DNA from 2 places in the Emticicia fontis genome. Region 1 is predicted to be linked to the other one. Evidence: riboswitches for the same ligand, from Rfam matches in the RefSeq annotation. Region 1 holds a riboswitch; the other holds the start of a gene.
What was found. A riboswitch is a leader RNA that binds a small molecule or an ion and turns the genes downstream of it on or off. The one in region 1 is predicted to bind cobalamin.

Region 2: another riboswitch for cobalamin. It lies ahead of metE (5-methyltetrahydropteroyltriglutamate--homocysteine S-methyltransferase); the one in region 1 lies ahead of ACYVFA_RS09380 (TonB-dependent receptor plug domain-containing protein).

The regions. Positions count from the first base shown of each region.
Region 1 is NZ_BAAGXU010000016.1:40,103-44,324, reverse strand. Features, by position in the region: gene ACYVFA_RS09395 (M28 family metallopeptidase) at 1-669, opposite strand, end outside; gene ACYVFA_RS09390 (hypothetical protein) at 726-1,589, opposite strand; gene ACYVFA_RS09385 (5' nucleotidase, NT5C type) at 1,627-2,166, opposite strand; cobalamin riboswitch at 2,312-2,509, shown strand; gene ACYVFA_RS09380 (TonB-dependent receptor plug domain-containing protein) at 2,681-4,222, shown strand, end outside.
Region 2 is NZ_BAAGXU010000008.1:108,992-113,213, forward strand. Features, by position in the region: gene metE (5-methyltetrahydropteroyltriglutamate--homocysteine S-methyltransferase) at 1-1,589, opposite strand, end outside; cobalamin riboswitch at 1,767-1,972, opposite strand; gene ACYVFA_RS06150 (ferritin) at 2,174-2,704, opposite strand; gene ACYVFA_RS06155 (hypothetical protein) at 2,818-3,183, opposite strand; gene ACYVFA_RS06160 (glutamine synthetase) at 4,129-4,222, shown strand, end outside.

The sequences.
Region 1 (4,222 bases):
TTTCTGTGCCGTAGCAATGGCTGCGGCTGCTCCGGTAGCATTGTCAGAAGCGCCGTTTGAATAGCCCAGACGGAAATAATCAATCGTACCCACCACACCTTGGAGTAGGAAATAAAAAGCTAAAATATTGCCTATCAATAAAATAAAAGCATTCGGTAGAAGAAACTGAGAAATAGCCACAAACTGAGCTAGTATCATCAGAAACAAACTTATCTTTAATGATTGCCTGAAATTGCCAACCATCTCAGGGCGATACAATACTGAAATAGGGGCTGTATCCCAGTGAGCCATCAGGATAAGCTTTTTAGGTTTTACGGTCTCTTTGTTTTTGGCTTTTACAATAAGGTTATATGTAGTAACTAACGGTGGAAAATTAATAACTGGCGATGCATACCAATTGAAATACAACATGGCCATTGTTACAAATATAAGCGTCAGGAATAAGCCAATGATAGGAGAGAAGTTAAGGGATAATAAACCTATTACTAAACCACCAATGAGCCACCAAACGATAGAGATATACGTTTTAGGGGTTTTGAAAGATTCTTTCGAAACTTCCTGCTCTGCAAACAAACTGGTTAGATATTCAAGCACAGGAATTTCTTGAGGAGTAGCTACTCCTCTGTTTGGGAAAGATGCTAATTTCTCTACAATTTGTTTGGCTGTCATACCAGATTAGTGTCTTATTAGAGGGTTAAAATATCTTCTAAATCATGTTTATTAAATTAATCAAGAATTTTAAAGTCTTCTACTTCTAAACTTATGTCAGATGACCATTGAATTTTTCGTATAAACTTGTTTTTTACAAGCCAATCATAATCACTTTTCATAACACTTAGGTCTATGGTTTTGCCTAGGTTAACTAATTTACTATTCCCGCCATTATAATAATATTGACTAAAAAAGCCATTAGTATAGGTTTTAAATATTAAATTAGGATAACCTTTTAGGTATAAACTGGTATGACTCCTGCGAAAACCGATATCTTCTATTTTGCCAATAAAATGTATTATTTCATTAGAATCTGACTTTTCTTTAACAATCATCCAGAACGTGAATAATGTTAAAGTAGCAGATAAAATAAATGCTACAATTATATTTTTCTTTAAGGGGATAACAAGATCATCAATAATAATCGCACCAGGTTTCAGACTTTTATCAACAGGAATAGGTGAGTTTCTCAGATATTCGATAACAGCTTTATAATTTTCATAGCTGCCTCTTTCTATAAAAAGATTCTTACCAGCAGCCTTTATCAATAGATAATAGCGACTTTTCCCTTTTCTCTGAGTGCTACGTTCATTCCATGAAACAATGTCTTCTATCCTTATTTCGTCAAGGTACTTATTTTTACAGCTTTCTATAACCAACTTGTTAGAATAAAATACATATATCTTTTTATAGAATTCTGATATTATGGTTATCGGTATAGCGAGAAGAATTAATGAAATCACGACTACATCCCATCTTACATCGACAACTGAAATAAGAAAAGTGACAGTAAAGAGCGTTGAAAAGAGAACTAAAGGGATAACTAATTCAAAAGAATTATTTCTTGGATGTAATATGATCGGTTCCTCTTGAGACACTTTTAAATAGATTAAAATACGTTTCTAAAAATATGGCTTAGCTTTCATTATCAAAAAACACCTCAATCTCCTTCCAGGATTTGAATCTTTGATAATCATTCACCATCTGGTTATGAATAGCGCTAAACATCAGGGTTTTTCCTTTAAAGGTCTTTAGGTTTTTTTCGTGGTCGTCAATCATGTAATCTGCGGCTACAATGCTTTTATCTCCGCAAAGCACCACATTTCTCCAGGAAATAAACGGGAAATGTTCTTCCAGCCAATCCATTTTATCTTTTAGGGAATTTGGGAATTCAGTAGCTGCTGAAACAATGAATACCTCAAATTTTTCATTCAATTTTTTTACTACTTCTATGGCATCGGCCATTACTTCTACATCTCTGAAAAATCCGGGTTTAAATATTTCTTCTCTTATTTTGTGGTAGTTTTTTTCGTCGAATATTTCAAAATAGGCTTTGTTTTCAAAATGTTGTTCGGTGAAAGCTGTACTGTTGAGATGGTTGTAGGTTTTAAGAATCTTTTTTCCTGTGGCTGCCATTACGTCGTCCATATCAATGGCAATTCTTTTTTTGGTCATGAGTATTTTGGATTTGTTTGTGCGAATATAAACATAGATTTTGCAAGATTCGAAAACTAATTACATCTGTTTTGATAATTACTACTCAGCGCATAGAAACTACTATTTTTTGTTGGAAATAGTATTGTTTTTAAAAATCGTTTATACCTTTGCAACAGTTTTAGGTGCCTTATATGATTTTCGATAACCATTTCAAGGCTTAAAAGGGAATCCCGTTTAAATCGGGAACTGTCCCCGCAACTGTAAGTTTCATCTCTACATTTCTTCTACATGGCCACTGTTATACGGGAAGGTCGGAAATGTTGAAACAAGTCAGGAGACCTGCCCAAGACTATCCTTGTTTGTACTTTACGGCGGATGAAGACAAGTGAGCGACAGTTTATCATTCATCTTTTTTTAATTGCAGTATTTGAGCATTTCAGCTAAATGCTTTTTTTCAAAGGTTTCTCCTTTGATCCTGGCGTGGTTTTTACTATCGCTCAGCAAGTCTTTTGCCCAAACAGATTCAACCAGAATGCTTGATGAAGTTTCGGTGAAAAGCTTTGCACCTACACGCTTTATGGCAGGTTTGAAGATTCAAAGCATTGATTCAGCTTCTTTGCAGCAAGCAAAATTTCAGACTTTAGCTGATTTTCTTTCTTTTCAGGCACCTGTTAATTTCAGACCTTATGGGAGCGGACAATTAACAACAATCGGGCTGAGAGGTACCTCCAGTAATCATACTGCTGTGGTCTGGAATGGGATTAATATCAATTCACCGAGTACGGGACAAAGTGATTTCTCTACTTTACCTGCCGCAGGTTTCGATTTACTAGCTATTCAATACGGTTCTTCTTCTTGTGTGGTAGGTTCTGATGCCGTCGGAGGGAGCATTTTGTTAGATTCAAAGCCTATCTGGGAGAAGAAAATCCAGGTAAGCCTGGGGCAGCGGGTGGCAAGTTTTGATAACTGGCAAAGCCAGTTGAGTGTTCGTTTATCAGGCAAGCGTATCTCTTCTAAAACCGTTTTTTATAAAGGCGTATTAAATAATAATTACCCGTATACCGAAAGAAACTATTATCCGGTTGAACGCTCTACGACTGACTCAAAGGGATTTATTCAGGATTTGTTTTTTCTTACCAAAAAACAGCATCAGATTTCGCTGAATATCTGGTTATCAGACAATAATGTTGAGATTTCGCCACAATCGATTCATACAAGAGAGGTTTTGCAGACTCAGGCTATCAGGGTTCTGAATACCTATCAACTTAAAAATCTGACAATCAGAGGGGGTTATGTGCAGGATGTGACTAATTATGGCAAAGGTAATTTTGTGAAACCAAGTCGCACAGCTATCGACCGTTTTCTGATACGTGCAGAACATGAATGGAAAATATCCAAGCTAACAGCACATATTGGTACTGAAGCAGCTCATGTGATTGCTCATGTGGATGGTTATGATAAAGCTAATATTTCTGAAAACAGATTGGATGTTTTTGCCTGGTTGAGGTATCAGGTTTCGTCAAAATTCCTGACTACACTCAATTTTCGACAAGCTTTTATCAAGAGTTTTGACCCACCTTTGGCTCCTGCCTTAGGACTTGAATATCAAATCGCTAAATCTGTTAAATTGACTGGTAACCTTTCCCGCAGTTACCGAATTCCCACAATGAACGAACGTTACTGGTCTGAATTAGGTGATCCTGATCTCAAGCCGGAAGACGGCTTTAACAAAGAACTGGGTGTGAACTGGAATCATTCAAAAAATGATTTCAGTTTCAGTTCTTCGTTGAATGCCTATCACAATCTGATTAATAACTGGGTATACTGGAATCCTGAAATTAATTATCGGGTACAGAATCTGCAACAGGTATTGGCGAAAGGCATTGAGTTTTCGAACAAAGTCTTATACCAGCATGAGAAGATTTCTGCCGGATTAACGGCTCAATACGCTTTTACGCATTCTTCGCAGCAAAAGGTGTATGATGTTTTTTCGGCAGAGGTTATAGGTAAGCAGTTAATTTATATTCCTAAGCACAATTTTACGGCTAATATTTTCTATCAGACTCAATCATCT
Region 2 (4,222 bases), on a different contig from region 1:
ACACAACGGCTACCATAGCTTTGTACCCATCCATTTTGAGTAAATACGTAGCCCGAGAGTTGTTCACCAAAATATTCAACCATATCATTCCGCTCAAATTCTCCGTGTACTAATACATCAATTCCTAAATCTTCCTGCCAGCGAACTGATTTCTCGATTTCGGCTTCAATCAACTGATCATATGTCTCTGTTGTCAACTCTCCTTTCTTTAATCTGGCTCTTAGTTGTCTGATTTCAGTTGTTTGAGGGAAAGAGCCTATTGTAGTTGTAGGAAAAGCTGGTAATCTTAATACTTTTGCCTGTGTTTCTTGTCTGATTTCAAAAGTATTGATTCTATTAAAATCACTTTCTTTTAATTCTTTCACTCTTTCTTTTACCTGTGGCTTATGAATTTTTGCCGATACTTTTCTTTGCTCAATCGTTATTTGGTTCTCACTTAGCAGCGCAAAGTATTGCTTAGCATTGGTTGAGTCTGAAAGTCCTGCCAGCGTTACAACCTCTGAAAGTTTTTGTTTGGCAAAAGCCAACCAGTTTTTGATTTCAGTTGGTAGAGTTTCCTCGTCTTTCTCTAAATCTAAGTCGCAAGGTGTATGCAATAAAGAGCAGGAGGGAGCGATCCAAACCCTATCGTTTCCAAATGCTTTAGCTGCTTTTCCAATTACATTTAAAGAATTAGTAAAATCATTCTTCCAGATGTTTCTCCCGTCTATTACACCTAAAGAAAGAATCTTATTTGAATTCTTGAAAGAAGAATCCGCTAAAATAGTATCCAATAGTTGAGGAGCTCTTACCAGATCAATATGCAGACAATCAACCGGCAAAGAAAGAGCTAAAGATGTATTGTTTCCTAAATCTTCGAAATAAGTAGTAACAATGATTTTTTGCTGAGGTAAAGCTTCTCTAATGGTTTGATAAGCTTTTTGAAAAGCAATTTGCTGATAACCAGTAAAATCCATTACTAAAAATGGTTCATCTAATTGAATCCACTCTGCGCCTGAGGCAGAAAGTTCTTTTAAGATTTCGATATAAACAGGTAAAATTTGGTCTAGTAAATCAATTCTATTAAAACCAGTTTCTTTCTCCTTGCCTAATAATAAATAGCTAATAGGGCCAATTAAAACCGGTTTAGTTAAAATACCGACTGATTTTGCTTCATTAAATTGGTTAATTGCCTTTTTTGAGAAATAACTGAATTGTTGGTCTTTTACAAATTCAGGAACGATATAATGGTAATTAGTATCAAACCATTTGGTCATTTCCATCGCACTTATATCAATTCCCTCTTTTTGTACACCACGAGCTATAGCAAAATACAGACTTAGCTCATCATTTTGCAAAGCCTGGTATCTTGTCGGAATCGCACCTAGCATCAATGTCATATCCAGTACCTGATCATATAAGGAAAAATCGTTTGATGGAATCAGGTCAATTCCTGCATCTTTTTGGGTTTGCCAGTTTTTTAACCTGATTTGTGCAGCCGTTTCTAATAATTCAGCCTGAGAAGCCTTACCTGCCCAGAAAGCCTCCGAAGCTTTCTTTAATTCGCGTTTGTTACCGATACGTGGGTAACCTAAATTTTGAGTAAACATTTTAATTGATTTGTTAAAGGTTTTTAAATACCTCGAACCTACCAATATCCTCTTATCAGAAAGAGAATCTTTACAGTCATGAAAAAGCGATGCCATTCAAGCTGTTTTTCAACAGTTGATAATCGAAAATCATTTCTATAAAATCAATGCTTGACCAAAGCCTTATTCGTGAAGGCATAGTCATTAAGATTAACGGCAAGTCTCCTGACTTATGAATATTATTCCGTCGCCCTTCTCATCTAGAAAACAATGGGCACAATTGACAAAACTTGTTCTATTAAGAACATTCATTTACAGTAGCACGTCTGTTCGTGATTTGCACACGATTCCTTTTTAATTTATTTAAGCAATCTTAAACAAAAACCGTTAACCCGATTGAAAGGTATTGCGAAGACAGAGCAAACATAAAGTATTTTATCTACATTTCAAATGATCAATAGTTAAAAATTCTTTAATTAAATTATAATTTAGATATTAAAACCAATATTCATTCAAATAATAGATAAACAAACTTAAACATATAGCACTTTAGGAACAAAAAAAGCACGGACTAAGGTCCGTGCTTCCATTGATAACAACTAATATTATTCTACTTCACCACTACCAATTTTACCGATTTCTTTGTCGATAACAAAAAGGCCAGTACCATCTTTGCCAATCACATCAAACAATTCGATTGCACGACGAGCGTTTGCTTCTTCTTCAACCTGTTCGTTCACAAACCATTGCAAGAAATGCTCTGTTGCATAATCTTCAGCGTTGCGAGCCTTAGTAACCAGTTTGTTTATGGCGTGTGTTACATTAATTTCGCTTTGAAGCGCATCTTCGAAAATGCTTTGGAAAGTACCCCACTCTACTTGTGGTGTTGCAACCTCCGGGCTGATTGCAGTACCACCCACAGATGCCACATAGTGGAAGATTTTGAGCATATGCTCACGTTCTTCATTTGATTGTTTATATAAATAAGCGGCGCTTTTAAGATAGCCATTTCTTTCACACCATGAGGCCATTGATAAATATTTGGCAGAAGCCTCGGCTTCCATTTTTATCTGTCCGTTTAATGCAGTTTCTATTTCTTCTTTTAAAGAGGTGCGAAGTCTTACTAAATCTTTCATATCTATAATATTGTTTTTTCAAATGTATAACAATATTACAAACCAATTAGTATAATTGTTCGAAATGTAGCCCAAAGAAGCAGAATTTAGAGATATTCTAAATATAATTAGGCCTAAATAACCTCATATTCGCCTAAAACTTCATTTAAAACTGAGTTTACATATAAGGCAAATTTGGCACCTGATAGTAATTCTCTTAGATGAATAAGGTCGCAAAGATGTAGCGTAAAGGTTTGATTTGAATTGGGAGCATTGATAATATCAAAGTCTGCTTCATCTGATAAATCGTAAAGTTTATCAATGATATTTATGCCGTCAATTAGTCTTTTAAAATTAATAAAGTTATGAACCTTGAAAGCGGTAGTCATCCCACCAAATTCTAAAAAGATTCTGTTTGTAAGATTACACTGATAAGCTTGGCCTCTATTAGTTCTATATAATTCTACTTGAGAAGATTCCATTACTTGAGGGTACTCCATTTCTAATTGACTTAGTAAGACTTTAATACAATGATACAAAAGTATGGCTTGTTTAGAATAAATCCAAATTTAATTATAATTTATTTGGAACGGGTCTAAATAGATTAAATATCAGTCGTCTCTTTATTGTAGAAACTTTATAAATCTATATTATTTGCAATTTTCGAGAACACTTCAGCAAAAAGTTTAAATAAGTTCAATTACCAAAGCGACCACTAAACTTCCTTCTTATCAGTATGATTTTTTGAAATACCATCCTAAAGTCTTTGAAAATCCGATGTAAAGTTGGAAATTCCATAGATTATGATTCGAATAATTACAAATTTATGGCTGAAGAAAAAAAGAATATCAATACAGATAACACAGGTAAAACTAACCGTTATATGCCCTGTTGGCAAGCGGCATCAAAAAGGTAGTCACTACGGTGACTACCTTTTTAAGAGGTCAGTCTGTAGAAGTACCGAGCAATTGAAAAGAGACTCAGACTAGATAGCATTATGGCGAACACATTTTTGAATAAGTGGCAAAAATATACTTTACAACTATAAAAAAACACTTATGCAAATAGTTATTTCTACCTAAAATCGTAATTCCTGAAACAGGTATTAATTCTTAAAAAAATCAAATCCAACAAAAATACAATTTTCACAATTATTTGTGCAATTTTGCGTTAAATGATAGAAGTTTTTTATTTTTTCTGAAAAATGAGGTTTCAAAAAGGTAGTGGTGATTCATTTTTTTTTACTTTTATAACAAAATAAGAATATTGTTTATTTACCAACCAGTGATCAATCTTATTATTTCGATAATTAATTGTATTATTTAAAGAATATGCAATTTTAATCTAAAATAATTAGACTTTACAGAATCTTATATTGTTTTTTGAGTATATATTTGTATCATATTCTTTGATTAATAACCGAAACATCTTAAAAAATTACAACAATGGCAGTAGCTAAATTAGAGTACATTTGGCTTGATGGTTACAAACCAACACAAAGCCTTCGCAGCAAAACCAAAATAGAAAAAAATTTCAGTG